Regions from separate parts of the Peribacillus sp. YIM B13482 genome, predicted to be linked through region 3. Evidence: riboswitches for the same ligand, from Rfam matches in the RefSeq annotation. Region 3 holds a riboswitch; each other region holds the start of a gene.
What was found. A riboswitch is a leader RNA that binds a small molecule or an ion and turns the genes downstream of it on or off. The one in region 3 is predicted to bind cobalamin.

Region 1 (7,806 bases), on a different contig from region 3:
TCGAGGATCCTGCGCAGTCCGATTAAGGCCAATAAATCGTTCGTGGATGATAGTAAGGTATCGGATCATCATGCAATCATCCCCACTGAGCAAACGCCGCTACCGGGAAAACTGAGCGACAAAGAATCGAAAATCTATGATCTGGTCGTTAAAAGGTTCCTTGCCGTATTGATGCCGCCTTTTGAATATGAGCAAACGACCATAACCGCGAAAATGGGGCAGGAGACGTTCATGGCAAAAGGGAAGGTCGTCCTGAAATCAGGCTGGAAGGAAGTCTATGATCATCAATTTGATGAGGAAGAAGCTAAAGATGGCCTTGCCGAGCAACTGCTTCCGAACGTTCAAAAAGGTGACAGTTTAACCATTTCGACTGTGAAACAAACAGAGGGTGAAACGAAACCGCCGGAACCATTCAATGAAGGCTCACTTCTTTCGGCAATGGAAAATCCTGCTCGTTTCATGACAGGGGAAAGCAAAGAACTCATCAAGACTCTGGGTGAAACTGGCGGGATTGGGACTGTTGCAACGCGTGCTGACGTTATTGAAAAACTGTTCAATAGCTTCCTGATCGAAAAGAGAGGGAAGGGCCTTCATGTTACTTCGAAAGGAAAACAACTCCTTCAATTGGCACCTGAAGACTTACGATCTCCAGCACTGACAGCTCAATGGGAGCAAAAGTTAACAGCAATTGCAAAAGGAAAGCTAGCAAAACAGGCTTTCATCGGCGATATGCGCGCCTACGCTAAAAATATCGTTCATGAAATCAAAAATAGTGACCAAAAATTCAAGCATGATAACGTGTCAGGAACGAAATGTCCTGATTGCGGCAAGCTGATGCTTGAAGTGAATAGTAAAAAGGGAAAAATGCTTGTCTGTCAAGATCGTGAATGTGGCCACAAAAAAGGTGTTTCACGTGTAACAAATGCCAGGTGTCCACAATGTCACAAAAAGATGGAAATGCGCGGTCAAGGAGAAGCACAGACATTCACATGTAAATGCGGTTTTCACGAAAAACTTTCTTCTTACAATAAACGAAGAGGGCAAACTAAAAATCAAAAAGTATCAAAAAATGAAGTCTCCAATTATATGAAAAAGCAAAATAAAGAAGAGCCGATCAATACTGCATTAGCGGATGCTTTGGCCAAATTGAAATTCGATAAATAAAAGAAATAGGTCCTTCACTATTAGTTTTTATAGTGAGGGCTCTTTTTGTGGGATTATTTGCATGGGCAGAGTGGGCATAATCCTTGCAGTTTTCTGCTTCCGCAGGGCCATCTTTCCTGACAATAAGATTGCCGCTTAATGAAGTGGCGAAATTCATAAAAAAAGACAGTGGAAAGGGATGGAGCATTCACTCCATCCCTTTCCATATATCGCGGCTACGACTAAATTTCATTCAGTACGGTCCCTTGCAATTCATATTCAAGTGTTTTATCAGTTTTTTTTGTGTGTTTATCCGAATCCACTAGTGTAAGCGTACAGAATGGTTGCTGATCACCCGGACTGAAAATTGCTTCATCATTCTCTTTGTTCCATTGGCTTCTGATTGTACTCATCGTGCACATCATCTCCTTTGGTGAGAATGTCTTACAGTATTTGTATACCCGGATGGGACAGGTTCAAACATTTCTTTTTAAAAAAGTGTAATTATATACCAGCTGTAATGTATATCCATTATTTTTCTGCAGATATTTATCGAAATAAAAAAATGAATATGAATTAAATGGTTAAATTCATAATATATTGTTCGCCGATATTTCCAAACTTTCTCAAACCCGTATCATGAAATCCAGCCCTAACATACAGCTTTTGTGCGGGGATGTTCTTATGATTGACAGCTAATACAATTTCATCGCAATTAGGAAATTCTGATTTAACAAACTCGTCCAGTAGGAGCATGCCTTGTTTTGCATAGCCTTTTCCCTGCTGCTTATAATCAACTGATAATGCGGTCAGCAATATGGCATTGGGGTTAGTCGAATATTCTTTTACGCGATCTGTTGAATGCAGTAAAAAGAAACCCACAGGTTCATCATCACTTAAAATGACAATACGATGCTGCCCTTTTGTTACGTCTGTAAACTTGTTTGGCAAGGCAGTAAATAGACCTTGTTCTTCAGGCAGTTCAAACTGATTTAGCTTTTCGGAATATTCATCTGAAAAATGCTTTAACTCAACGAAATTTACCTTTTCCATAAAATGCTCCCCCTGACCCTTCTTCTACATATTACCATTACGAAGCCGGCTATCTTCTTAATTTAAATAATTAGTGCCATTTAAAATTAATGTTCACTGAATGTTCAAGAATGGTAATATTTTAGATTTTTAATTATTATTTACCATCCAATTTCAAAGATTTATCCGATACATATCATGATAACTACAATTTGAATTCAAAAAAGGGAGGTAAAGCAGAAAGCTTTATCAGACGAATCAAATGTTAATTCTGAAGGACCTACAACAATAGAATTAAGCGATGGTTCATCTGTTGAACTTAGTTCAACAGATGAAGTTGATAACAGTAATTCAAGAAGCATACAGGCTCTGGCAATTACCTCTACAAAGATGGGGCCATGGCGTCATGAACCTAAAGATTATGGAGAAAGATTGTATACTGCTTGGGTTAAATTAAAAAGTGTAGGGGTGGTTGTTGCTACCTTAAAATTAGGTAATCATTATTCTGTTGGTAATTATGGGTTGAAAATGAGATATTGTTCTGTAGCAGGAACAAAAGGTCTACTTGGTCAAATGTAGATGCTTCATGTGATGTTACTGATTCAAAAGCTGAAAAAATAGGTTATGATATGAATGCTGTAGGAAATTATAAATTGAGTGGTAGCGTTTCTAATGGCTATGTAAGTCTTACTAGTTCTCTCAAACTTACTCTTTTAAATAAAAATAGTAAATATGCTCGTGTTTATCAAAAATATTCATATAGAGACTAAAATTTTTAATGGAGTTGAATTAAAATGAATGTATCGCCTTCTTATTTTATATTTGGTTTAATAAACATGATTTTAATGATTGGAGCTATACCAGCTATCATATACGCTTTATATTTATTAAGAAAAATTTCAAAAAAATAAAGTGAAAAAGGAAGAGGGACTTTTGTAGTCCCTCTTCCTTTTTTTGTGCCTTTGTTTCTTCAGCCAATTACAATAAGGGTCATTAATCCCCTCCAACTTGATCGAGTAGATATTAATGAGATTCTTCTAACTGGTTCTATGTTTCATGCTTGGCTCCATCGTGCAGGTTACATGGACCCAAAAGCGACTAGTTTTTTCATTTCATAAAAGACGGATGATAAACAGATAAGTATTCCGTTAGGTACCTAATGTGCCGTACATATTCGCCCAATGTTCGCTGTCGGACACCTTCAGCAACTTTTGCACGGAGAAAAATATCTAAGGCTTCTTGCAGTGTGTATTCAATTGTGAAACTTTCCGTAGTCTTACTGGTCAATTTCCGTTCCTTTAACGCTGTTCCACGCTGTTTAATAACGTGTTTTTTCATAAAAAAAGCACCTCCAGACATAGAAAGATAATAGTGAAATGGAATATCACTGTTTCCTACGTACAGAAGTGCTTTTATCCTACATACAATTTACGGCTTTTACGGTCATGCCAACAGAAAAAAACCCTGCTACAACACGGAGAAACCGCATTATAACAGGGCTTATAAACTTTAGCGTCCCAGATAGGAATCGAACCTACGACCTACAGCTTAGGAGGCTGTCGCTCTATCCTGCTGAGCTACTGGGACATATAAAAAAGTCGACGACTTATTTATTATATTTCTTATAGGCAAACTTTTCAAGTTAATAGCAATAATAATTATGAAAAAAAACATCTAGACGCTTAGGGGGCACTCAGCTCTCCTGTTTCCTTACTCTTCATTAAATGGAATACTTTATTATTTCCTGGTTTTCTGGTACTATAATGCTAGAAAAAATTAGGAGAATGATAGTGGGGAATTATAGAGTTTTATGGATGGTGACGCTGCTGGGGATTTTAATTTTACCGGCATGCTCACAAGGGATTTTAGAGGGTATAGGCACAAAGACGGCTGCGCCGATCACGGAAGATAACATTGAAGTGGCTGCAGCAGCGGAGAATGACACTGGGCAGGATTCGGAGGACGAATTATATACTGAACGAATCGATACGAGAGACTGGATAACGGCCGAGTCCGCGGTACAGCTTCCAATATTGATGTATCATAGCATTTCTGAAGGCAATGGCCTTCGGGTACCAAAAGAGGAATTCCGATTACAAATGACTTGGCTTCGGGAAAATGGTTACTATACATTATCCCCTGAAGAAGCATTTCTCGTTTTAACCGAAAATCGGATGCCGAGTGAAAAGTGTGTCTGGCTTACTTTTGATGATGGCTATACAGATAACTACACGGACGCTTTCCATATACTAAAAGAATATGATATGAAAGCGACTGTCTTCATGATCGGGAAGTCCATCGATAAAGGTCATCACCTGACTGAAAATCAAATGATGGAGATGAGCGGGAATGGGATTTCGATCGAAAGCCATACTATCAACCATTTGGAGCTGAACCGAATGACGGCAGAGCAGCAAGAAGCGGAAATGGTCCAGTCAAAGGATCTGTTCGATCGTATCCTGCAACAGGACACGACAGTGCTTTCCTATCCAGTTGGTCGTTATAATGAAGAGAGTCTCAGGCTTTCAGAAGAAGCTGGATACAAGATGGCAGTCACTACTGAACCTGGAGGAGCTTCAAGGGACCAAGGGATGTATGCCTTGCATCGAGTTCGGATTTCACCTGGATTATCAGTCGATGGGTTCGCGTCGCTGATAGAAAATGCTTCAAATCATTGAAAATGGACGGTGCATTTCAAACTTGTTCAGAAAAATCATATAATAATCGATTCTTACATGGTGTATAATGAAGGCAGTGAAAATTATATACATATGAACGATTTGGTGTCTTAATGACTTAAAAGGGAAGTTGGTGAAATGCCAGCGCGGTCCCGCCACTGTATTTGGGAGCTGACGGCTGTGTACCACTGTATGGGATATGGGAAGGTGCCGTTGACGATGACCATGAGCCAGGAGACCTGCCAAGATTCGTACACCTGTAACCTACGCGGATGGGAAGGTGTGTGGCAGACCCTAAGAGTCCGTAATGATATTGTTGCCATACAAGCATCTTCCGTTTAACGGGAGGTGCTTTTTGTTTTGGGTGCATCTTCCGAGATTATTAGGTGAAGAAATTAAATGAAAAGATTGTGGGGAATGAAAATGAAGAAGATTTTTGGTTTGATATTGTTGATGTTGCTTACTGCAGGCATGATGGTTGGCTGCAGTGGCGCTACTGATGAAGGAAAAGAAAAGCAGCAAACGAATCATGCTCAACACGACGCTTTCCCGATTACGATTAAAGATGCAACGGGCGAAAAAGTAACGATAGAACAAAAACCGAAGAAAATCGTTACGTTGATACCAAGTAATACAGAAGTGGTATTTGCACTTGGTTTAGGTAAAAAGGTCGTTGGTGTATCCGACAATGATAATTACCCGGAAGAAACGAAAAAAATTAAAAAAGTTGGCGGAATGGAAATGAACACGGAGCTGATTGTCTCCATGAAGCCCGACCTTGTTCTTGCCCATGCATCAAGTGCCCATAATTCGAATGAGGGTTTAAAGCAGCTTAAGGATGCTGGAATAGATGTCCTTGTAGTCAATGATGCACAAAGCTTTGACCAAGTCTATGAATCTATTGAAATGATTGGAAAGGCAACGGGAGAAAATGATAAGGCAAGCGAAATCGTTACGGATATGAAAACAAAGCTCAAGGATATTCAGGAAAAAGCCAAATCCGTTAAAGAAGCGGATAGGAAGACCGTTTTAATTGAGGTTTCGCCATCACCGGATATATATACACCTGGAAAAAATACCTTCATGGATGAAATGCTTCATATTATTTCAGCGGATAATGCTGCTGCTGAATTGGACGGCTGGGCAAAAATTGATGAAGAGTCAATGATTGCTGCAAATCCGGATGTCATCATTACAACGTATGGTAATTATACAAAAGATCCAGTAAGTGAAGTGACAGGCCGAAAAGGATGGCAAGACGTAAATGCCGTTAAGAATGGCCAAGTCTTTGATGTCCCTTCTGACTTGGTGACCCGTTCCGGTCCACGCTTAATAGAGGGAGTAGAGGAACTTGCCAAATCAGTCTATCCGAACCTATTTGACAACTAAATGGACGTTTGCTTATTTAATTGCGTTGTTATTTTTGTTATTTGCAATGACGATAGGCATTTCCTTTGGTTCGGTGCCAGTTCCGATTTCCGTACTTATACAAATAATCGGCAAGGAGATTTTTCACTTGCCGATTTCTGCTGATCCGGATGTGATGCTTACGAATATCGTGATGAACATCCGCTTGCCGCGTGTGTTGCTTGCGGGTTTGGTTGGGGCATCACTTGCGATTGCGGGTGCAGCTTTTCAGGGACTGCTCCGGAACCCGCTCGCTGATCCTTACACATTAGGTATTTCTTCAGGAGCATCGGTCGGCGCCGTATTGACAATATTCTTGAATATATCACTGCCATTCATCGGTTTATATACTCTTCCGGCATTGAGCATCTTATGTTCAGTACTCACGATGTTCTGCGTACTGACTTTTGCAAAAAAAATGGATCGATCGATGAAAGTGGAAACGATCATTTTAACGGGAATCATTTTCAGCTCGTTTTTAAGTGCCTTCATTTCATTGATGATTGCGCTGACGGGTGATGAATTAAGACAAATCATCGGCTGGCTGATGGGAAGCGTCTCAATGCGCGGATGGAATTATATCGTAATCATTTTGCCGTTTTTTATTATTGGTTCGTTGACCTTGATCATGAATGCAAGCGAATTGAATGCGATGACTTTCGGGGAAGACCGGGCAAAACACTTAGGTGTGAACGTGAAGCGGCGGAAAATGTGGATCTTGATAGCCGGTTCGACATTGACAGGGGCAGCCGTTGCCGTTTCAGGGGCGATTGGCTTTGTAGGATTGGTCATTCCTCATTTTGTCCGGAAGATTTGGGGACCTGACCATAAACATTTGCTTCCGTTGTCATTGCTGGTAGGAAGCGGATTCTTAATATTGGCGGATTTTGTAGCACGAACGATCATTGCCCCATCGGAACTGCCGATCGGGGTGATCACCTCACTTATCGGGGCACCGGCATTTGCGCTGATTTTATTAAAGAGACGGAGAGAAGGGTAAAAACGGATGCTTGAAGTAAAAGGGTTAACAGGTGGATATGACAACAAAACTGTTTTGGACTCTGTCTCTTTTGATGTACATAAAGGGGAATTATTCGGGATCCTTGGTCCTAATGGCAGCGGAAAAACGACGCTTTTAAGCATGCTTAGCGGGGTGCTTAATTATAAGGACGGAAGCGTACGGTTAAGAGGCAGGGATTTGAAGGAATATTCATCAAAACAACTTGCACAGGTCATTGCCGTGCTCCCTCAACATTCCTCATTAGCTTTCTCCTATACAGTAAAAGAGACGGTCTCACTTGGGAGGTATGCCCATCAAACGGGCTGGTTCCATAGTTGGTCCGCAGAAGATGAAATGATCGTCCAACGGGTTATGGAACAAACGGGAGTAGCGGATTTTCAGGATCTTCATTTTGAACGATTGTCAGGTGGGGAGAGACAACGGGTCTTGCTGGCACAGGCCCTTGCCCAGGAACCGGAAGTCCTTTTTTTGGATGAGCCTACAAACCATTTGGATCTTTCCTATCAAAAGGACCTTCTTGATCTA
Region 2 (7,806 bases), on a different contig from region 3:
ATCGAGATCGGCTTTGGTTTGGATATCTTCAAGCATATACTCAGACCATTCCTTTTCGAGTTCGACGGCTTTTTCAATCGTTTTATAGATGAATTTCGTGTTTTCTTCATTATTTAACTCTGGATATTCATACATCAAGATTTGAACGAGCATTCCAATGAAATCGAAATGGACCATTTCATCGCGATGGATATAGGATATCATCGTCGCCGAGCCGGTCATAAGGTTCTGGCGTCCTAAATTATAATAGAAGGCGAAAGCCAGATAGAAATAAATCCCTTCGAGGTTCGTTGAATGGATCAGTGCCTCGAATAAATGCTGAGGGCTTGGATCGTCCACAAACTTTTGGTAGGCATCCACGATCGGTTGATTACGCTTAATCACTTCCGGATGTTCTTTAATGCGGTCGAAAAGCTGTTTTTGCTTGCCTACCGGTATCAGGGAAGCAAGGATATAGGAATAGGATTCATTATGGATGGATTCCTGTTGGGCCATGTTTGCCAGGATAGCTTTTGCCGCAGGATCCTTTATATACCGAAGGATTTCTACTAAAGTAGGCGTTTGTAGACTGTCCATTCCAGCAATCATCGTAAGGATATCAAGAAAAGCGTCCTGGATATCTTCGTCCAATTCTCCCCACTGCTTTTTATCCTGAATCATGTTCACGCTTGAAGGCTTCCAAAAGTTATTGATGAGCTGTGTATAGGTATCATAGAATTTCTCATACTGAATATCGTTCCAAAGGAGAAAGCCTGAAGCTTCTCCTTTGAAAACACCGGTCGCTTTAGTTGGATGCGTTGGTTCCAGCATCCGGATCTTTTTTATATGATTGGTCATTCGTGAAAACTCCTTTAAGAATAGATTACTAAGGGTTTGATCGTCGTTAACTAGAACAGCTTTCGCAGGCATTGTCATATTCGGAAGAAGTCGAACGAACATAATACGTTGATTTCAACCCGGATTCCCACGCCGTTAAATGGATATCCAATAGGACCTTCGCTTTGATTGTGTTGTGTACATACAGATTAAAGCTGATTGCTTGGTCAATATGGCGTTGGCGGGCTGCATTTTGCCTGATGCTCTCCAGTTGGTCCAAATTAAAGCGGGTCTTTTTATAATATTCATACGTATTTGGCGTCAATCCTGGTGCGGTCACCTTGAATTTGAAGTTTTTCTTTTCCTCGTAAAATTCAATTTCATACAAAGGATCGATTCCATCCGTTGAATTACCGATTTTAGCAGTCGATGAATTGGGGGCAATAGCCATTAAATATCCATTACGGGTACCGTGCTCCTGCACATCTGCTTTTAAATCCATCCATTTTTGATCTGTATAGTCACGAAGTTCGAAATATTCCCCTGTATGCCAATCCGATCCTTCGAAATATGGGTATGATCCTTTTTCCTTGGCCAACTCGTTGGATGCTTTGATTGTTAAGTAAGCGATCTTTTCGTATAAAGCATCGGCATAGTGAACAGCCTCATCCGATTCCCAATAAATATTCTGAGTGGCAAGTAAATGATGCCATCCAAACGTTCCTAGACCAATTGCCCGGTAACGTTTGTTCGAGATGGATGCTTGCTTGACCGGAAGATTATTGACATCAATGACGTTATCCAGCATCCGGACCTGAATGGGAATTAACCTCTCCAAAACATCGCTGCTCACCGCACGGGGCAAGTTAATGGATGATAGGTTGCAGACAACGAAATCGCCGCTTTTACGGACCACAACGACATCTCCATCTTCTGTTTCATATTCATCCGTAATCGTCGAAGGGCTTAAGTTTTGAGCAATCTCCGTACAAAGGTTAGAACAGTAAATCATGCCTTTATGTTTATTCGGATTCTTCCGGTTCACTTCATCGCGGTAGAACATATATGGTACGCCTTCTTCTAATTGAGAAATCATGATGCTTTTCATGATGTCCATCGCATTGATTTTTTCAAAGCTATAGTTTGGAAGTGTACCGTTTTCTGCGGCCTCGACAGCAAGTGCATAATGATTCCTGAAGCTTCCTTCGCCTTTCTTCTCGTCATAAAGATCTTCAAGTGAGAATCCAAGGGTTTGCTTGACGGTGTGTGGATCGAAAAGATACCATTCTTTTCTGTCGCGTACAGCCTCCATGAACAAATCAGGAATACATACACCTGTAAAAATATCATGGGCTTTTAATCTGTCATCCCCGTTTTGCGTCTTCAAATCAAGAAAGCTCATAATATCTTTATGCCAGGCATCCAAGTAAATCGCGATGGCACCTTTACGTTGCCCCAATTGATCGACACTGACAGCTGTCTGGTTGAATAGCCGGATCCAGGGAGTCGTGCCGGAACTGTTTCCAGAGAAACCTCGGATATCAGAACCAAGCGAACGAATCTTACCAACGTAAAGACCTACACCGCCGCCGAATTTTGATACTTTTGCAGCATCGTAGTTAGATAGATAGATGCCGTCAATGGAATCTTCAATTGCGTCGATAAAACAAGAGCTTAACTGTCCATGCGTTTTACCTGCATTGGATAGAGTAGGCGTCGCAACAGTCATATAAAGGTTGGACATAGCCCAGTAAGCTTCTTTTATTAGTTGAAGACGATGCTCCGTTTTTTCCATTCGCATGATTTCCATCGCGATGATCATGAAGCGCTCTTGAGGCAGTTCGTAGACCTTGTCTTTTTTTGGGCGGGCTAGGTAGCGATCGTTTAATAAGTAGATGCCTATGTAAGAAAATAATTTATCCTTTTCCGGGTCGATCACCGAACCCAATTCCTCAATTTCTGCTTTCGTATAAGAAGCTAGCAGTTCTGATTTATAAATGGGATAACGCTGGCCTTCTGAAAGTTGCGAGAGTTCCGTGATCAGTTCATAGAATGGGCCATAACTCATGCCTTCATAACCTCGATTTGCCTGTGCATCCCTATACATCGTATTCAATAGTTCTGCTGCAGCAACGAACGTCCAATCGGGAGCATCTATATCCACACTTTCAAGAGCGAGCTGAATCAGTTTTTTTGATGCCTGTTCATCGGTTGAGTCACTTTTGCGATCAAGCCATTTTATAAAACGCTTTTTGAACTTTTCCATATCGAGACGGCCTTCGAATTCCTTTGATAACATCTCAAGCTGGATTGAATTCGTTTCGGTGTCATTTTCGCTTATGGTAGAGTTATATGTTTGAGTCATTAATAATCCTCCTTGTAAACTTCCGCTAAAATAAAAAAACCGCCCAAATGGATTGAGCGGATCAAACGATAGAATAAAAGAACCATGAAAAAATAGCCATTATACTATCGTTTCATCATCTCAATCCCCGAAGAATAAGAAACATGAAAAAATCAAGGCAGGTCTCCTGACTCATGATCATCCTACTTTGAGTCCTTCCCGTATAGAGAGAGCTATACAGTGGTTTCTCATTTCGTCACATTTACAGTTGCGGGGACAGTTCCGGGTTTACACCGGATTCCCTTTTCAGCCATCACTGGCACCTTTGATTATAAAATATTCTATATATAGTTATTAGTATTGTTTGTGTAATCAATATCTAGTATTTCTGCTTATATTATCGTAAGCCATATACGATGATAATTCAACTAATATATTTGAGAAAAACCAACCCTTATCTATTGACAAAGTGAAGGTAGAGGGATTGAGAATGAAAGATTTTATTGGGGAATGGGTAATTCGAGCACTGAATTTACGGGATTTTGTGTTAAAATAAAGTGTATAGTAAAGGTGGGTCTCCCTTATTGCGATGAGGGGATTCGCGGAAAAATATTTATGAAAAAGGGGTTAAAATCTTGGAAAAAGTATTAGTTTTTGGACATAAAAACCCGGATACAGACACAATCTGTTCAGCAATCGCTTATGCAGATCTTAAAAAGCAACTAGGTATCAACGCTGAACCAGTTCGTCTGGGTGAAGTGAATGGTGAAACTCAATATGCGTTGGACCAATTCAAATTCGAAGCTCCCCGCCTTGTGGAAAAAGTGGCAGGGGAAGCGGATGGCGTGATCCTGGTCGACCACAACGAACGCCAGCAAAGTGCAGAAGATATTGACCAAGTCCGTGTGTTGGAAGTTATTGACCATCACCGTATCGCTAACTTTGAAACAAGCGATCCTTTATATTACCGTGCGGAGCCAGTTGGCTGTACGGCAACCATTTTAAATAAAATCTATAAAGAAAACGGCATTGAAGTCCCTAAAACGATCGCCGGACTTATGCTATCTGCCATAATTTCCGATTCTTTATTGTTCAAATCCCCGACATGCACAGAGCAAGACGTTGCAGCAGCTATGGAACTGGCTGATATTGCGGGAGTAAACGCTGAAACATATGGCTTGGAAATGTTGAAGGCGGGAGCTGACTTGAGCGACAAGACGATTGCCCAGCTAATCACTCTTGATGCAAAAGAATTCTCCATGGGAATGGCTAAAGTTGAGATAGCTCAGGTCAATGCTGTAGATCCGAACGAAGTTCTTGCTAAGCAAGCTGAAATAGAAGCAGCCATTGAATCGGTCATCGCTGTGAAGGAATTGGATTTATTCCTATTCGTCGTAACGGATATCTTGACCAATGATTCTGTGGCCTTGGCTCTTGGAAAAGCGGCTGATGCAGTGGAAAAGGCATATGACGTTTCATTAAACAATAACATTGCCGTCTTAGAGGGCGTTGTATCGCGTAAAAAACAAATCGTTCCGGTTTTAACGGACGTATTCAGTAAATAATATTGGAAAAGGGGTGCCCATTTAATACTTTGGGGCCCCTTTTCTGTACATCAAAAAAAGACTCAACCATCCATTTAAAGGTGTTTGAGTCTTTTTTTTTAATTTAAGGTTTCCTTTTCTTTTTCATAGGCGATGACAATCAGTTCTTTATTGGCTTCCTCGCCAAGTTTGCTTTCAAAGCTTTTCAGTTCATTCAATAAATCTGGTGACAGATTCGCTGCTGTATAATCCTGATCGGATGTCATGCTTTTCGCTCCTTTCAAAAGGAAATATTTCATGTTATCTATTTTGTCGGTTTGAAAAGTTTCTATTCAGCAGAATTATACTTTTTCAAGATATTTTACTTTCTGAGGTGGCGAGTTTTTCAAGCAATAACGAACTCTCCTCGTCCAGGCCTTGCACCTGGACAGGTGTACCTTGAAACTGATATTTAAGGACAACCGTATCAACAGCACCGACTGCAGAAGCATCCCATATTTTAGAATGGGAAAAATCGATGATGACCGTTTCGGCTTTTTCCTTGAAATCGAACTTAGAAACAAAGTCCTGAACCGAAGCGAAAAATATTTGTCCGCTGATACGATATATGATTTTCTTGGCATGGATGTCTTCCGTTTTCTCAACAGCCACTTTAGAAATTTTAGCCGAGAAGAAAATCATGCTCAAGAGCACTCCAGCAAATACCCCTTTAGATAAGTCATGTGTATAAAGAACAATGAGGACCGTCACGATCATCACTGCTGCATCCGTCTTTGGAGCTTTAGTGAGCCGCTTTAGGGAAGACCAGTCAAAGGTCCCGATTGAAACCATGATCATGACTGCGACAAGGGCAGCCATCGGTATTTTAACAAGGACATCATTCAATACCACGATTAATACCATAAGAAATGCGCCAGCTACAAAAGTGGAAAGCCGGCCCCTTCCTCCCGATTTAATGTTGATACCGGATTGGCCGATCATCGCACATCCTGCCATTCCGCCAAAACATCCGGCAATGATATTCGAAATCCCTTGGCCTTTGGCTTCTTTATTTTTATTACTGTCCGTGTCAGTCATCTCATCGACAATTTGAGCGGTCAATAATGATTCAAGCAACCCGACAAACGCAAGGGCTATGGAATAAGGGAAAATGATCGCCAAAGTTTCGAAGGTCAAAGGGATGTCTGGAAGCATGAACATCGGAAGGGCTTCAGTCAATTGCCCCATATCCCCAACCGTACGCACCGTAGCTCCCGTGGTAACTGCAACGATTGTCATGAATATGATGGCGACAAGTGGTGAAGGTATGACTTTCGTGATCAGCGGAAAAAGATAAATGATAGCTAATGAAATGGCTGTCATGAGATACATAATCCATGATTCGCCCACGAAATGGGTAAGCTGTGCCGTGAAAATCAAGATGGCTAGAGAATTCACAAAACCAGTCATGACCGGCTTCGGGATGAACTTCATTAATTTCCCGATTTTTAAAACCCCTAGTAAAATTTGCAGCAAACCAGTCAATATAGTTGCAGCAAGTAAATAGTTCAAGCCGTGATCTTTAACAAGATCGACCATTACGAGTGCCATTGCTCCAGTGGCAGCCGATATCATTCCCGGCCTTCCGCCGAAAAACGAGATGGCGATGGCAATGCAGAATGAGGCATATAGACCTACCATTGGGTCAACACCAGCAATGATCGAAAAGGCAATCGCCTCTGGAATCAATGCCAAGGCAACGACAATTCCGGAAAGAACATCCCCCCGAACGTTACCGAACCATTCCTGTTTGTATGCTGATGTATTCAAAGAAACACTCCTTCTTTCTTTTATATATGTGTGTTACTTTCATTGTTAACGCACTAAATTATAGCATGTGACCTTCTTTCTATCTATATGGATATTTCCAGGACTATTCATGCCTAAAGAAGGAAAAAAGTGCTTGAGCTATCATGTGGGGGGACCAGGGCTGAAGATGCCTCCATTTATCTATACGAAGGATCGGTAAACTATGTTTGTTTACAAAGTCCTTCGATAGGATCCCCAAAACTTTAGTAAACGATTACGGTAATGGGGGGAGAATGAATTATATGCCTATTTCCCTTTTACTGAAAAATCGGGTGGGTTTCAGTTGTTGGTTCTGTTGGTAGTGTTTCTCAAGACTGCGGAAATGATTTACATTGGGGCTGTGGAACTGGAAGTGGAGTCACTGCCTAACCATCCGAACCTGATTGTAAGGCAGGCAGAAAAAGCCTTGGAATGGGATCATATGAAAGAACAACTGTATCTTAATAAAGAAATCATCATGACTAAAAGCGATGATATGATGGTATCCGTGGAAGGGAAAGTGAACTCGCAACCCCGTATAGGAGGAGATATATCATTATCTTAATGGACAGCTATTTTCAATAAGCTTTCCTTGGCGCTACATATTGGGATGGGCACCACCATTAAGATGGAGGATTATTATTAGGTCTATAAACAGGGCATGCATGCTTATAAATTCAGCAGAACTGGATTTCCAAAAAAATAGCTTGGCCATTTTTGACGAATTGGGCTCTTACAAGCTCTTGGATAATTTGAAAGACCTTGCACATGCTGAAGGGGGGAGCAAATCTGATGGGTACATTAAGTGTCTACCTATTCAATAACGGAAATTCAAAAATACTATGGATTTCATTTTTCAAACACCGAAGTGCATTGCGTTACCGAATGGAACGGATCCATGACATTCCGGACATGGTTTTAGAAGATGCAGAAAACACGATTGAATGATGATTGCTGATAAACTGCACGGTTTATACCAATCGAGCCAACTATAGTCCGACCGTACACCTTTTAAGACAATGATAAAAGTCCTTGAAGGATCTTTTTTTATGTCGATTTTGTGCCTTAACTTGATTGGCATAAGGTAAGGAAGCTTTACTTAACGGAACGATATTTTCCCTTTCACCTACTTCGTAGAGGGCAGTGTTAAGTGGCTATTCCTTATCAAGGATACTGGATTTACATTTTGGACATGTCACTTCTTTATAATGCTTGAACCTGATCTTTCGAAGGTCGCTTCTTGTCAACATTGCGAATACATTATATCTTGTGCCG
Region 3 (7,806 bases):
TGAAATAAAAGTGACATTAACGATAAAAAATACCCCTCGAGTTCTGGAGGATTTATCAAACGATGTCATTGATTTGGCCTTGGTGGAAGGACTCGTGGAAAACACCGATTTTATTGTAGAAAAGTTCGCAGATGACGAATTGATATTGGTTTGTCCACCCGACCACACATGGAGAGACAGAAAAGAAATCCAGGTAGAGGAATTGGGAAATGAAAGGATGATCTGGCGTGAATCCATTTCAGGGACACGACTTATCGTAGAAAACATGTTAAGGGAGCATGGGGTTTTAGAAAAAATAGAAAACTACATGGAGATTGGAAGTACACAAGCGATAAAAAGTGCAGTCGAAGCTGGACTTGGAATCAGTATTCTGCCAAGGTTGTCATTGGCCAGGGAATTGGATCAAGGTTTTTTGCGGGAAGTCGGTATTTCCGGTATAAATATAAGAAGAGATCTATGGCTAGTCAGAAAAAACAAGCGTTTTAATAAAATAGGTGTGTCTAATTTTGTGAATTTTCTTCAATAGATAACTGAAGCATCAGTCATTTTACGGTCGCATGCGTTCCTATTCACATGATGTGCAGCGTTTTTTAGGTTCTTGGTTAGTCAATCAGGATTAATGACGAGCCTTAGCATATCGTTTATGAATAAAGCGGAAGTGATTGGAACTGTTATCACTGCTGTTCATATCAGTCAGAAGGAGCAAACATATAAATTGGTTTTGTGAATTCGATCCTATTTGCAGCTGGCTTACTTCTAATTTAAGGAATCGTGTTCTTAATCTTCGTTAAACCAGTTAAAGGGGTTCTCTTATTCAGGTGGACTATTAGTGCAATAGTAAAAAAACTTCTACAATATAAAATTTTTAGAGGTATTATATTTTAAATAAAAGCTTTTCTCATTCGAGAAGGGCATTATTTGTATTTGGATATTCAGCTTCCGCATCCTTTTAAGAAATGAATACAAAATTGGGCATTACATATTTTTCCCTATGAAAATCAAAGTTGATGTTCAAATTATACTGCAAACTAATTCCCTAATTTGATAATCATTCGTTAAATCCCTTGGCTTGACATAATCCCTACAAAGAGAATTATACCTAGATTGTTTACGATTACACTTTTTTTTGAATTTCATACATTGAAACCTCTTCTGCGATGTAGATGATAACTAAATTTCAGCACGGAATTTTTCTTATATTGGGAGTGGTTTAAGAAAAATGATATGAAGCCGATGTTTGCAAAAAAGCCTTGCACGTTAGCCCTAAACAGAAGGTGAGAGGCTTTTTGGTGCTATATTAAAATTTTTTGGATGATTTGGACGAAAAAGGGATTCTGCTGACGTCTGGAATGAACTAAAATAAAGTGGGGGAAGAAAGATTAATATCATAAAGAAGAATACTGAAATATTGATTCCACCAATTCAGGAATGAAAAAAATTATGAGTTAGGATATAATATAATTATTGTATTGGAGATTCATTCGGGAATTTCCTTTTTTTTATGGGCTTCATTAGTTTATCTCCCTGAAGAACCGGGAAATAAATTATAGTTGTATATGTTTTTGCAATAATAATTTAAGTGAAGTAGAGGGGATTGTTTTAATGGGGATGTTAGAAAAATTTATTAGTGAGACAAATGATGTGTTATGGTCATCCATTTTGATCATCATGTTGATTGGATTGGGTCTTTATTTTTCCGTACGCACGAAGTTTGTCCAATTCAGGATGGTTGGGGAAATGTTCAGACTTTTGGGGGAAGGAGCCACGGCGGAAAAAAAGGGTGTGACATCCTTTCAGGCATTTTGCATAAGCACGGCTTCCAGGGTAGGAACTGGTAACCTTGCAGGTGTTGCCATCGCAATCACGATGGGCGGCCCAGGAGCCGTTTTCTGGATGTGGTTAATAGCATTGATCGGGTCTGCTTCAGCTTTCATTGAAAGTACACTTGCTCAAATCTATAAGGTCAAGGATGGGGATGCATTCCGCGGAGGGCCTGCGTATTATATGGAAAAAGCTTTGAACGCCCGATGGATGGGCATCACGTTCGCTGTATTGATTTCGCTTACATTTGGACTTGCTTTCAACTCGGTTCAAGCCAATACGATTTCAAGTGCATTCAATGAATCGTTTGGAATCGAAAAGTGGGTTACGGGTCTTATTCTGGCTGTCGTCACAGCTGTCATCATTTTTGGCGGTATCAAAATGATTGCAAAGGTATCTGAAGTCATCGTCCCGATTATGGCAGGAGCCTATGTGATAGTGGCGTTGATTATCATCATCATGAATATTACCGAGTTACCGGGTGTTTTTGTTCTGATTTTTGAAAGTGCATTTAATGGAATAAAAGAAGTGGCTGGCGGAGTACTGGGAGCTGCCATGATGCAGGGAATCAAGCGTGGCCTATTTTCAAATGAAGCCGGGATGGGTAGTGCACCTAATGCTGGAGCGACGGCAGATGTAAGTCATCCCGTCAAACAAGGACTCATTCAGTCACTGGGTGTTTTTGTCGATACGCTCGTCATTTGCAGTTCGACTGCCTTCATCATTTTGTTCTCGGGTCTTTATACATCGAAAGAAACGGATGGAATCGTCCTTACCCAAAATGCACTTGGTACGGCATTGGGGTCTTGGGCTGGTATTTTCCTTGCCATTATCGTACTGTTATTCGCCTTCAGTTCCATTGTCGGCAACTATTATTATGGAGAGTCGAACATCGGCTTCATCAATGAAAATAAGGTTTGGTTAAACATCTATCGTATCGCAGTAGTAGGGATGGTGATATTCGGTTCGCTTGCCTCACTGAAATTTGTTTGGGGGCTAGCTGACTTGCTGATGGCACTCATGGCCATTATCAACCTGATCGCCATAGCATTACTTGGGAAGATCGCTTTTGCTGCACTGGCGGATTATCAAAAGCAAAAGAAAAGTGGGAAAAATCCTGTTTTCCATGTGAACAATATTAAAGGTTTGAAGAATGTGGAATGTTGGGGAGACCCATCCGATGATGTGGATGTGAATGTGTATAAGGAGAGCTAAGCTCTAATTAAGCTTACATGTAGAGTCCTTGAGAAGGGATTTTACTTGTAAGCTTTTTTTGTATGATCAATTGATTGAAAAGAAGGCTTTTTCCTCTTTTTTCTATCATGATTGAATATTGTTTTGTTTTTTACACAAAATACCTTTGTCTTTAGTACTGCTGTCAATCGATGGTTGGACAATTTGAAAACTAGGAGTGGAAAACTATGGATGGCAAGCCATCAAAAAATGAATCTTCAGAAATTGCTGGAAGAATATATGACGTCAGTGATTATAAACGGGAAGATGTTGTATCTTCGGGATTGGCTACAACCCACGAACAAGTCTCGGATACTTATGCGGAAGGCGAGATAAAAGCAGTCATTGATGATGTAAATGGAAAGGATATTGAGATTAAAAAAGAAGGATCTGAGGAAGAAAGGAAATGAAGTGATTTTTATTTTTTAGGAACAAGAATTATCGACTGATATTTTAAGTGAATATCGATTTAAACCCCTAGCTTTTTAAGCTAGGGGATATCTAATTAATAAATTCTTTCTCTCTCCATTTTTCGAAGTAACTCTTCCTTCGTTCTTGGGACAAGGTCCTTTTCTGCGGGTATCCTTGATTGAAGAAGGGCTTGAAACATTTCAAAAACCCACGGCTTCTCCAGGTGTGCCCTCATCAGAACGGCTTCATCATGAAAAACGGATACAGGGTCCCCTTGGTATATGACCTTACCATCGTTCATGACAACGACTTCATCAGCCCATTGATAGGCCAAATTAACATCATGAGTTGATAGAATTATCGTTTTGTCAGGATGGTGAATACTGTCCAGCAGAGACATGATCTGTCGGGAGAAATAAGGATCCAATCCAGCGGTAGGCTCGTCCAAGAGCCAAACATCGGGTTCCATGGCTAGTACCCCTGCAATGGCGACACGTTTTTTTTGCCCTAAGCTCAAAAAATGGGTGGGTCTGTCCTTCAATTCCGTTACTTCCGTTTGAGCCATCGCCCATTGTACTTTCTCGTGGACTACGTTTCTTTCCCATCCTAAATTCATCGGTCCAAACGAAATATCCTGTTGCACATTAGCGGAAAAAAGCTGAGAATCGGGATCTTGAAAAACGATCCCGACTTGTTTTCTTAATGATAATAATGCTTTACGGTCATATTTAATTTTCTTGCCCTTATATCTGATAGTTCCTGATGTTGGTTGTAAAAGACCGTTTAAATGGAGGAACAGAGTCGATTTGCCAGCTCCATTATTGCCTAATAATGCAATCTTTTTACCTTGTTGAACCGTTAGTGAAAGATCTTTTATAGCGAACGTTCCATCTGCGAATTGATGGGTGAGGCCCTCTATATTAAAAATATGCTCTTCCATTTTTGAATTGCCTCCAATTTACATATATCCATAAATAAAGATTAAGCTTCCTAGTATGATAATGGCGATCAGCCAATTGCGGGAGGAATAGGTGTAAGTATCATCGATAAATGATAGGTTTTCCTGATATCCTCTTGCATTCATGGCCATCGTCAATTGCGCAGAGCGCTGGAATACTCCCAAAAATAATGATGAGATTAGTAACCCGAGAGAGCGAATGCCTTGCCTTATCGAGCCATATCCAAGTCGTGAAGCTTGTGATAGGTGAATGGCCAAAGCTGTATCTAAAAAAATAAAGATGAAGCGATAGGTCAATTCTATTAAATCGATCAATAAAGACGGCAATTTAAGTTTCCGCAGCACGGATAGAATGACGGTAATGGGTGTTGTTAAGGTTAAGAAATATAAACAGCTTATACTGCCAAATACGACAGTGATCAAATTGATCACTGTACCAATGCTGTCATCGCTGATGAATATTTGCCAGTTTCCGGCTTTCCAGGACCACCATATATTGGATATTGAAGTGGGTTTGCTTGTAAAAGAAAAAAGGATGGTAATTGTACCTGATAATATAAAGAACCCCGGTAGTAAGAGTAATTTCAGATAATAAGAAAGTGGGATTCTTGCCGCAAAAATGATTAAAGCACTCATCACCGTAAAAGTGATGAGCGAAACGGCCATATCCCTTACAGTTAAGGAAAAAAGCAAAAGGGAGAGTGCAAAAATCATTTTTTCCAACGGATGTTCATCCTTTAGCCCATTGAAATAGGCATATTTATCAATGAGTAACATGCTTGGATTCTTCGGGCATGGCTTGTTTGGCTTGCTTATTCCTTTGTCTCATTACGCCAATGAAATATCCAATGAAACCAGCTCCGATTGCAGCTTGCAGCGCAAATAATAAGCTTTCTGTTTCTGCACCTGGTGGCTCCCAAATACTGTTGAACCATGGCTTATATTCCGGATGGATATTTGTGATGGCTTCTTCAGCTTCGCCGTCGGCACCGCCAAATTCCGTTCCTTGTTGGGTGATTAACGGTATGGTAGCAAGAATGACGACCAGGAAAAGCAGCAGTAAACTTTTTTTCATATTAACGGGCCTCCTTAGATAAAACTCGCAGCAATTTCAATTCGCCTAGATTGTATTTTTTTAAGAAATTCATCACAACGACTGTCAATAATCCCTCGCTGATTGCCAAGGGAATTTGGGTCAGGGCAAAAATCCCTGCAAACTTAGTGAATGAGGCCATGAATCCCCCTACCTCGGATGGAAAAGCAAGAGCAAGTTGAACGGAAGTTACCACATAGGTTCCTAAATCTCCAAAAGCAGCTGCCAAGAAAACGGCAAGAGAAAAAGACCACCCCAATTTAGTCGCGCCCTTGAAGACAAAGTAAGAAATGAACGGTCCGCATACTGCCATGGAAAATGCATTGGCCCCTAATGTCGTCAACCCTCCGTGAGCCAGTAATACAGCTTGAAATAACAGTACGATGGAACCCACGACACTCATGGCCAATGGTCCGAATAATATGGAACCCAAACCAACTCCTGTAGGGTGTGAAGAACTTCCCGTAACGGAAGGAATCTTCAGGGCCGATAATATGAATACAAATGCTCCCGATAGGCCGAGTATCATTTTTGTTTCTGGGTTTTCCTTTACTTTGGACCTAATCGACCGGTAACCCAAGATTAAAAATGGAAGGATAATGGCCCACCAGAATATGGCCCATTCAATCGGTAAAAATCCCTCCATAATATGCATGGCCATAGCACGTTTTGGTACAAGAAGCAATAAAATGACAAAATAAAGAATTTTCCAATTGTCTTTTTTCATTCTTTCTCCTTTCAACACTTTTAATTTTTTCTGATCAAGGCTTTTAGAAGAAAAGCGGCGCCCAACATAAAAAGCACTTCTCTAAAAAAGAAAGAAGTGCGTAATGAACAGGAATTCCTCAGCATAAACCAACCACGGGCTATTCTGCCTGATCCGCACACCCATCCTCGTAGGCTGAAACAGTTTCACGCTTCATGGCAGGTCTCCTGGCTTTGGTTCATCATCCCATTACATCCTTCCCATCTCATTTGACAGTGGATTAACCTTAAGGCAATAGGACTTCCCTTTACAGTGGCGGGACCGCTCCGGATTTTCACCGGCTTCCCTTTTAAGCTGAATTTCCGAGAAAATTCAACACCATAAAACTTATGTAATTATTTTGAAAAATCTCGTATAGTTTATCATAAAGAAATAATTCCAGCTACACTCTCTTTTTTTTTAAAAGACTAATAACGCAGAGAAGCGAGGCATGGAGCTGGATTTACCCTATTAAACTTTTCTAAACAGTCGGAATAAACTTTGAATTTTGCTAAAGTTGTTATATGATAGATAAAGTTAGCTAGAAATGTATAATAAAACCAAATATTTCATTTTAAAAGTGCTCTTGTGTGAATTATCAAGGGATAATAGGGAAAACGGTGAAAATCCGATGCAGCCCCCGCTACTGTAAACGCTGATGAAATTGTCGATGACCACTGGCTTAATGCCGGGAAGGGACAAAGTAAAATGAAGCGTAAGCCAGGAAACCTGCTTTTGAAATTGTATGATACTTTTCGGAGGGAAAGGTAGAAGGACTATGACGATTTTGGGAGATTCAGCATATTTGCCGAAGGCTCCTCATTCATATAGTTTTTTTAAAACCTTAACTCTTATGTTAAGGTTTTTTATTTTGCCTTTTCCCTGAACTCAGGAGGAAGAAGATGACTACTTGGAACTTGCAGGGTACTAATACGCATCTGTTGATTTGCAATGGAAGCAGTTGCATGAAAAAAGGCGGGGAAGAAGTAACCCAAGCGATTCGCGATGAAATTACTTCAAAGGGACTGGATATGAAAGTTCATACAACCAGGACACGCTGTAACGGAAGATGTAAGGACGCCTGCGTTGTAATTGAGTATCCCCAAGGGAGATGGTATCGGGTGGATACCCCAGATTACGGTCGGAAGATTGTAAGTAATATCGATGATGGGGAGTTTGTGCCACAGATGATCTACCAATTCAGTGATGGGGAAATGACCCCTAATCCAGATTTTCCTGCTCATACGGGTATTTCAAAGAACAAATCGTAAAAGGAGATGTCTTAATGAGTACTAACGGTAAATTATTCGTCGTGGGCTTTGGGCCAGGGAATTTTGAACACATTACCAAACGTGCTGTCGAAGCCCTTCAAGAAAGTGACTACATCATTGGTTATAAAACTTATGTTGAACTCATTCAGGGACTGCTTACAGATCAAACGATTATTAGTACGGGAATGACTGAAGAAGTATCACGTGCTCAGGAAGCAGTGAAACAAGCGGAGCTGGGAAAGAAAGTGGCTGTAATTTCCAGTGGTGATGCCGG
Region 4 (7,806 bases), on a different contig from region 3:
TCAGGTGTCCCCTTTTTGAGTTGGACAAAAGCCTTACCCTTATTAAAAAAGGCTTTATTTTAATGAATTTGGGTTTAATGCATATAATTCCGGCAATATGAAAACGCCATCCCTTCTGATCGGCACATCGTCAAAGTAGATGTCACCACCGCCATATTCGGGACGCTGGATCAAGACCATATCCCAATGTATGGATGAACGGTTTCCATTATCAGCTTCTTCATAGGCAAGTCCAAGAGCCAAGTGCAGACTCCCGCTTATTTTCTCATCAAACAATATATCGTCCATAGGTTCCAATATGTATGGATTGATTCCAATTGCGAACTCCCCGATAAAACGGGACCCCTCATCAATATCCAGAATTCGGTTCATTTTAGAAGATTGATTGGAAATGGCTTTACTGATTTTCCCCTTTTTCAAGTTTAATTCTATGTCACTAAAAGTGATTCCTTCATAGGTTGTGGGTGTGTTGAAGGATATCCTTCCATTGACGCTCTCTTTTATAGGTGCAGTAAATACTTCCCCGTCCGGTAAATTCTTTTTTCCGGCACATATGATAGCCGGCATACCTTTAATGGAAAAGGTCAAATCTGTCCCTGGTGAAACGATCCTGACTTTGTCAGTCCGTTCCATCAATAGTTTTAACGGTTTTAATGCCGCCTCCATTTTCCCATAATCCATTGTGCATACGTTCAAAAGGAAGTCTTGATACCTGTCGAAAGTCATGCCGGCTTTTTGCGCTGATGTGTTGGTGGGATAATTAAGCAAGACCCAACGTCGGTTGTTCACATAAAAAAGAGTTGGAGAATTCATAGCCTCCCCTTGAAGACGGTGCCTTTCGAGGAGAACATCAGTCATTTCCACATCGTTTTCTTCACCGGTGATGATGATGACCGCATCGATATCCGTATATTTCTTCAGAGCCCATTGCGATGATGTGTCAAGTTGTTCCTTCACATTCCCTTGTAATAGATGCCGGCTTATCTCATCGTCTTCAAGTTCTACATATGGATAAGCACCCACTCTGTATGTTTCATCAATCAGCTCTTTCAATAATGGTTTCGTGTTGATATGGCCCCGAATAAGGATTCTCTCTTTTGGCTTTAATTGTATCGAATGATGAATCAGCCTGGCAGCAAGCTTCGTTATTCGCTCATCCTTCATTTGCCTGTCCCTTATTTTTTGAGGTCGCGAAGAGTTTCAAGAGCTTCTTCGACGTGGCCTTTTACTTTTACCTTACGCCATTCTTTGACTATCTTACCTGCCTTATCAATCAGGAATGTTGAACGTTCAATGCCCATATACTCCTTGCCGAAGTTCTTTTTCAATTGCCACACATCAAATGATTCAGCAGCTTCATGATTTTCGTCAGCTAGCAGCAGAAAAGGCAATCCATGTTTTTCGATGAATTTTTCATGTCGTGCCGCTGGGTCTGGACTGATACCAATGATGACAGCGTCCAATTCCTCAAATTGCTCATTGTGGTCCCGGAAATCACAGGCCTCCGTCGTGCATCCTGGCGTCATGTCTTTTGGATAAAAATATAAAACAATGTATTTCCCCGTAAAATCCGATAGGGAAACCATTTCACCATTGTTTGCTGGGAGTTGAAAATCAGGTGCTTTTTCTCCAATTTTAACAGTCATATTGAACCCTCCATTTCTTTCATTATGGTAAGAGTACCCAATAATCGAAAGAAATACAACTTTCATTTATTCCTTCTTTCCTGATCTAAATCAATCACCGTCCGAATTACAAACGCGGCCGGGAGCGTATAGCCGATGAATGCCTGGATTGTCGCAATCATCCTGCCTACGCCTATCGGGGCTATATCCCCATACCCTACAGAAAACATCGTCATCGCACTAAAATAAAAAGAAGTCTTCAGTTGCTCGTAAAAACTGCCGTCCAAACGATTGCCCATATCAAGAATCACTGAATGATTCTGAAGCTCGTATAATAAATAAATCAGTGCAAATCCAACTAATATCGTCGCATATAAATTGCCAAGCCACAGCATATCCTCCAGAGAAAACTTCTTTCCTCCCGACTCAACAAGAAATAAGGTACGAATGCTCATCACCATGCAAAAAATGATTCCTGCAATCAAGATGTAGAAAGTCATCCCCCACGCCCCATTTCAAAACGCCACTCCCTCTATACATACTCCCTGTCCAAACAATATATTCTTTCTTAGGGACAGACTTTATCCTTATCACTAACACATCCTAAACGCATTTGTCAGGAATTTGGGACCTTATCCCGAATCTTTTTCATGTTGACCCTTTTAGTCGGATATGTTAAGGTTGTCTAAATATTTATAATAATTTTTATTTTATAAATATTCACCACCTGCAATCAGTTTACCCAGCAGGTTTTGTGAAATTTCATATGTGGAAATAGGTTCCTAATTTTCATTAGGATTAAAAGGGAAGCCCGGTGTAATTCCGGCACGGTCCCGCCACTGTAATGGGAATGTTAGCGCCATCCAATATGCCACTGATCAACGGATCGGGAAGGCCCGTCGCTAATGATATTCCCTAAGTCAGGAGACCTGCCTATTTCGACAACACTGTTTTAACCTACGGGAGATAGGGAGGTGTTAGGGACCTTATAATTGTAAGGGGCATTCTGCATGCCTCTTTATTTTAAGCATTTCTAACTTTCTCTTTTGACGGTTAGGGATGCTTTTTTATTGTTCAATCAAATGAATGTAGGAGGATGGGAATTTTGAAAAGCAGTAGTTTGGGTTACCCGCGAATCGGGGAAGATCGTGAATGGAAACGTACATTAGAAGCTTACTGGTCCGGTAAAATCGATGAAGCAGAATTTACGGCACAACTAAAAGCCATCCGTTTAGGCAACTTACAAAAACAGAAGAAACGAGGCATTGATATCATTCCTGCCAACGACTTCACTTTATATGATCAAATGCTGGATATGTCCGTCATGTTCGGTCTTGTTCCTGAACGTTATTCAGCCTATGAAGGCGGATGCGTTCCCCTTTCCGTTTATTATTCAATGGCCCGCGGAAACAATGATGAAGTCGCTTCCGAAATGACGAAATGGTTCAATACGAACTATCACTATATTGTCCCTGAATTAAGCCTGTCACAGCTGACTTTAACAGAAAATAAACCACTTGCAGCATATCGGGAGGCCAAGGAAAAGCTAGGGATTGAAACCAAACCCGTGTTGATTGGACCTTATACTTTCATCTCCCTTTCCAAAGGCTTCAATAAAAAAGATATCCCTGGCATCATCCTGAGCCTGCTTCCCCTATACACGCAAATCCTGCAAGAGTTGGAGCAAGAAGGCGTGAAGTGGGTTCAAATGGACGAACCTTCTCTTGTTTCATCCATTTCCAAAGATGATATGCAAACTGTTACTTACCTCTATGAAAAACTGAATGAAGCAGCACCAAACCTGAACATCATGCTACAAACATACTTTGATGCCGTGGAGCATTACCAAGAAGTCATCGAATTACAAGTCCAAGGAATCGGTCTTGATTTTGTACATGATAAAGGGAAGAATCTAAGTAATCTTGAAGCATTCGGTTTCCCGAAGGACAAAGTGCTTGCTGCAGGTGTGATTGACGGAAAAAACATTTGGCTATCTGATTTATCGAAAAAAATTCAATTGATCGAGACTCTTAAGAAAAAGGTAGCCGAAGACCAAATCTGGCTTCAGCCCTCTTGTTCCCTGCTTCATGTCCCAGTGACCGTTCGTAATGAAACCGCCCTTTCAAAAGAAGTGAAAGAGGCTCTCGCTTTCGCTGATGAGAAACTTGAGGAAATCATACTCTTGGTCAAAGGGAATAATCTAGGCTTTGAAGCAATCGCCGAAAAAGTCGATGCTAATAAATTTACGGTTCAAACGTTAGCAAGTTCAAATGCACGGAATCATGGGAATGTACAATCCAATGTCGAAAAGGTTAAAACCAGGAACGTCGGCCGTCAGCTTCCATTTAAAGAACGTTACCAAAAACAACAGGAATTTTTCAAATTGCCTTTTCTTCCTTCGACTACGATCGGCAGCTTTCCACAGACATTTGAAGTTAAACAAGCACGTGGGAAATTCAAAAGAGGAGAATGGACCGCTTCGCAATATGAAACATTCGTTAACGAAGAAATCGGCAGGTGGATTGATATCCAAGAAGAAATCGGCTTGGATGTTCTTGTACACGGGGAATTCGAACGGACGGATATGGTTGAATACTTCGGCCATAAGTTAGGCGGATTCGTCTTTCTAGAAAAGGGCTGGGTACAATCCTATGGGTCTCGCTGCGTGAAACCACCAGTCATCTACGGTGACATCGATTTCATCGAACCGATGACAGTCAGGGAAAGTGTATACGCACAATCACTGACGAACAAGACGGTAAAGGGAATGCTAACAGGTCCTGTCACGATTTTGAACTGGTCATTTGTCCGTGATGATATTTCCAGGGAGAATGTTTGCTACCAACTGGCACTTGCTTTGGAAAAAGAAGTCATTGCATTGGAATCGGCTGGAATCAAAATGATCCAAGTTGATGAGCCTGCACTTAGGGAAGGTCTGCCATTGAAAAAAACCGATCGCGATGAGTATTTGAACTGGGCTGTTAATTCGTTCTTGATATCCACATCAAGCGTCGAGGATACAACCCAAATTCACACGCATATGTGCTATTGCGACTTCAACAGTTTCATGGATGTCATCTCCTCCCTTGATGCCGATGTAATTTCCATCGAAACATCCCGTAGCCACGGAGAGCTTGCTTCCGCATTCGAGGAAAGAACATACGAAAAAGGTATTGGCCTTGGTGTGTATGATATTCACAGCCCGCGTGTGCCGGCAGTGGACGAAATGGTCGATATGATTGAACGGGGCATCAAGGTACTGGATAAAGACCAGTTTTGGATCAATCCCGACTGCGGCCTGAAAACAAGGGGTATCCCGGAAACCGTCGCTTCCCTGAAAAACATGGTCGAAGCAGCAAAAATCGTCCGTGAAAACCTTTTAGCTAAACCAACAGCCAATGATTGAAAAGATCATTGCCCATCCAACACAGCAGTCACGGACATTTTTAACCGACCTTGTTTTTCCACCGGATACAAATCATCACAATACCATCTTTGGCGGAAAAGTAATGGCCTTTGTTGATAAAATAGCCTGCATTTCAGCTATGCGCCATTGTCGAAAACCCGTTGTGACCGCTTCAAGCGACTCTTTTGATTTTTTGGCCCCCATCAAGACAGGGGATGCGATCAACCTTGAAGCTTATGTCACCTGTGCTCATCGCACATCAATGGAGGTATTCGTGAAAGTGGAGCGTGAGAACCTATTAACAGGTGAAAAACAGCTTACGGCACGCGCTTTTTTAACGATGCTGGCCATTGATGAAGACGGTAAGCCGACAAACGTACCTCAGGTCATTCCGGAAACGGAAGAGGAAAAGCAGCAATATGTTCAAGCACAAGCAAGATATATTGAAAGAAAGAATAAACGCAAATAAACAAAAAACCCCTTCAACATGAATGCTGTTGAAGGGGCTCTTTTAGTTTCCTGCCCCGCGGTACCTCTTCACTCCCTGATTCCATATGAAAACGGATATCACGAAAAAGGCAACCCCAATTACAGGTGTGGCAAATGCATATGCATACCACTCTTCTTTTCTAAGGAAATAAGATGCAGGATAAACACCAACAAACGCGAATGGCAATACCCATGTAAGGACAAAACGAATGACCTTATTATAAATATCAACAGGATAGCGCCCGTAGTTCCCGATATTGTACATCATTGGCATAATGGATGTTTTCGCATCCGACCAGAACCCAATGCTTGCTATCGCAACGAATATAGCTGCATAAGCAAGGGCCCCGCCTATTGCAAAAATGATGAAAAGAATCGGGTCATACCACGCAAGCTGCAGATCCAATGAAATCCCCGAATAAAATATAATGATCAAACCGGTCACAACACCAAATAACGCTTCTAGCTCGATTCTTTCTAAAATGACTTGAAACAGGCTATGTATCGGTCTTGTTAATATCCGGTCCATTTCACCTTTGACGATATAGCGGTCATTAAAATCCCAGATGTTGAAAAAGGCAGAAAAAAGGGCGAATGGGATTAGGAAGAATCCATAAATGAATATGATTTCTTCACGGCTCCAGCCGCTTAAAAACTGGGTATGTCCAAAAACGACTAAGATAAATACCAGGTTCACGACCTGATTCAGCAGATCGGATAGGATTTCCATGAAGAAATCTGCTCTATATTGCAATCTTGTTTTCATATATTGACTCACATATTGAAAAAACATCGATACATAAAACATCCCGTCAACCTCCTTGAATAATCAGCTGTTTTTTTGCGACTATCCATAAAAGCTGAATCGGTATTATGAGAATGATGCACCAAATTAACTGCTGTAAAAGCGCCATGCCAATTTCGCCTGAACTGTACCCGTTCGTAAAAATCATGCTTGGTACATAGCTGATCCCTTGAAATGGCAAATATTTCATCACTTCCTGCGCCCATATCGGATAAAAACTGATGGGCAGCAGCAGACCGGAAAACAAATCAATGATAACCCTTTTAGCCCGGATCAATCCGGCATTATTATATAAGAAAAAGGTAGTGATTCCTGTCAATAAGTTAATTTGTGTATTGATGATGAAACTGAACAGCAAGGAAATGCCGAATATCCCCCACGTAGCCGGTTCGTGCGGCAATTCGATAGGAAAAATGAAAGCTACCAGCAGCATTCCGGGAATCGAGAAGAAGAAGAATCGGAATATCCCTTCCCCAAGCCCTTGCATCGTTTTCATGCCTAAATAGTTATAAGGCCGGATCATTTCAATGGCGACCTTGCCGTCCTTGATCTCAGTGGCGATTTCGCGGTCAATATTATTGAAATAAAAGGCGCGCGCCATCCATGCAACCGCGACATATGTTGTCATCTGTATACTTGAAAGTCCTTCGATGGAGCTTTTTTCTCCATATATTGCATTCCATAAGAAATAATAAGCACCGATATTAATGCTATAAATTAAAATGCCGGTATAATAATCCGTTCGATACGCAAGCATCATCAAAAAACGCATGCGAATCATTGCAAGATACTTCCCCATTGCCCTCCCCCTTCTTGATAGACACGTTGTTTCTTAATGATAAGAGAGTCAGACAGTGCCTTCTTCGTAAATATTGCGAACAATCTCTTCAATGGACGTTTCATGAATTTTGATGTCCTTTATTTTAAAATGAGATACGACAGCTGAAACAAGCTGTGAAATATGATCACTTTCTTCTTTCAACAGAGCAATGTATGTTTGATTTTTCTCATCATAAACCCAGTTTGCGGTAAATGGGAGCGCTAATGATTGCAATTCCTTCAATGCAATCGGCTCGATGAATTGAAAATGGATCTGTTTTTCCTCAGCCCAGTTATCTTTCAAACTCTGCAATTCCCCATCATAAATGATCTGTCCTTCATCAAGCATGATTACGCGTTCACATAATGCCTCAATGTCTCCTAAATCATGGGTAGTCAAAAGGATTGTCGTATTATATTTCTCATTGATTTCTTTCAGGAACTCACGAATCTTCATCTTCACGAGTACGTCAAGGCCTATTGTCGGCTCATCCAGGAACAGCAAAGGCGGATTGTGGATCAATGCCGCCGCAAGCTCACAGCGCATTCGCTGACCAAGTGAGAGTTTACGCACTGGTTTGTCGAGCAAGGGACCGATATCGAGCGTCTTGATGACATGTTCCATATGATCGTTATATTGTTCATCCGTTACTTTATAGACC

Region 1: linked by a shared signal. The riboswitch ahead of ACFX4L_RS06235 (ABC transporter substrate-binding protein) and the one ahead of ACFX4L_RS17320 (energy-coupling factor ABC transporter permease) in region 3 are both predicted to bind cobalamin.
Region 2: linked by a shared signal. The riboswitch ahead of ACFX4L_RS13170 (ribonucleoside-diphosphate reductase subunit alpha) and the one ahead of ACFX4L_RS17320 (energy-coupling factor ABC transporter permease) in region 3 are both predicted to bind cobalamin.
Region 4: linked by a shared signal. The riboswitch ahead of metE (5-methyltetrahydropteroyltriglutamate--homocysteine S-methyltransferase) and the one ahead of ACFX4L_RS17320 (energy-coupling factor ABC transporter permease) in region 3 are both predicted to bind cobalamin.

The regions. Positions count from the first base shown of each region.
Region 1 is NZ_JBHZPF010000007.1:89,092-96,897, reverse strand. It holds gene ACFX4L_RS06265 (DNA topoisomerase III) at 1-1,164, shown strand, start outside; gene ACFX4L_RS06260 (hypothetical protein) at 1,386-1,556, opposite strand; gene ACFX4L_RS06255 (GNAT family N-acetyltransferase) at 1,720-2,196, opposite strand; gene ACFX4L_RS06250 (hypothetical protein) at 3,283-3,513, opposite strand; tRNA gene ACFX4L_RS06245 (tRNA-Arg) at 3,689-3,762, opposite strand; gene ACFX4L_RS06240 (polysaccharide deacetylase family protein) at 3,951-4,853, shown strand; cobalamin riboswitch at 4,940-5,114, shown strand; gene ACFX4L_RS06235 (ABC transporter substrate-binding protein) at 5,277-6,242, shown strand; gene ACFX4L_RS06230 (FecCD family ABC transporter permease) at 6,205-7,260, shown strand; gene ACFX4L_RS06225 (heme ABC transporter ATP-binding protein) at 7,267-7,806, shown strand, end outside.
Region 2 is NZ_JBHZPF010000024.1:3,310-11,115, forward strand. It holds gene ACFX4L_RS13165 (ribonucleotide-diphosphate reductase subunit beta) at 1-837, opposite strand, end outside; gene ACFX4L_RS13170 (ribonucleoside-diphosphate reductase subunit alpha) at 884-3,181, opposite strand; cobalamin riboswitch at 3,321-3,502, opposite strand; gene ACFX4L_RS13175 (manganese-dependent inorganic pyrophosphatase) at 3,796-4,725, shown strand; gene ACFX4L_RS13180 (hypothetical protein) at 4,824-4,970, opposite strand; gene ACFX4L_RS13185 (SulP family inorganic anion transporter) at 5,056-6,513, opposite strand; gene ACFX4L_RS13190 (hypothetical protein) at 6,836-7,096, shown strand; gene ACFX4L_RS13195 (hypothetical protein) at 7,324-7,479, shown strand.
Region 3 is NZ_JBHZPF010000038.1:36,184-43,989, reverse strand. It holds gene ACFX4L_RS17350 (LysR family transcriptional regulator) at 1-526, shown strand, start outside; gene ACFX4L_RS17345 (alanine/glycine:cation symporter family protein) at 1,603-3,036, shown strand; gene ACFX4L_RS17340 (YozQ family protein) at 3,243-3,464, shown strand; gene ACFX4L_RS17335 (energy-coupling factor ABC transporter ATP-binding protein) at 3,560-4,405, opposite strand; gene cbiQ (cobalt ECF transporter T component CbiQ) at 4,424-5,146, opposite strand; gene ACFX4L_RS17325 (energy-coupling factor ABC transporter substrate-binding protein) at 5,187-5,498, opposite strand; gene ACFX4L_RS17320 (energy-coupling factor ABC transporter permease) at 5,500-6,243, opposite strand; cobalamin riboswitch at 6,423-6,620, opposite strand; cobalamin riboswitch at 6,823-7,012, shown strand; gene ACFX4L_RS17315 ((2Fe-2S) ferredoxin domain-containing protein) at 7,164-7,532, shown strand; gene cobJ (precorrin-3B C(17)-methyltransferase) at 7,547-7,806, shown strand, end outside.
Region 4 is NZ_JBHZPF010000047.1:32,338-40,143, reverse strand. It holds gene ACFX4L_RS19360 (aminopeptidase) at 55-1,164, opposite strand; gene bcp (thioredoxin-dependent thiol peroxidase) at 1,176-1,646, opposite strand; gene ACFX4L_RS19350 (potassium channel family protein) at 1,709-2,125, opposite strand; cobalamin riboswitch at 2,385-2,576, shown strand; gene metE (5-methyltetrahydropteroyltriglutamate--homocysteine S-methyltransferase) at 2,722-5,031, shown strand; gene ACFX4L_RS19340 (acyl-CoA thioesterase) at 5,024-5,500, shown strand; gene ACFX4L_RS19335 (ABC transporter permease) at 5,543-6,328, opposite strand; gene ACFX4L_RS19330 (ABC transporter permease) at 6,333-7,124, opposite strand; gene ACFX4L_RS19325 (ABC transporter ATP-binding protein) at 7,173-7,806, opposite strand, start outside.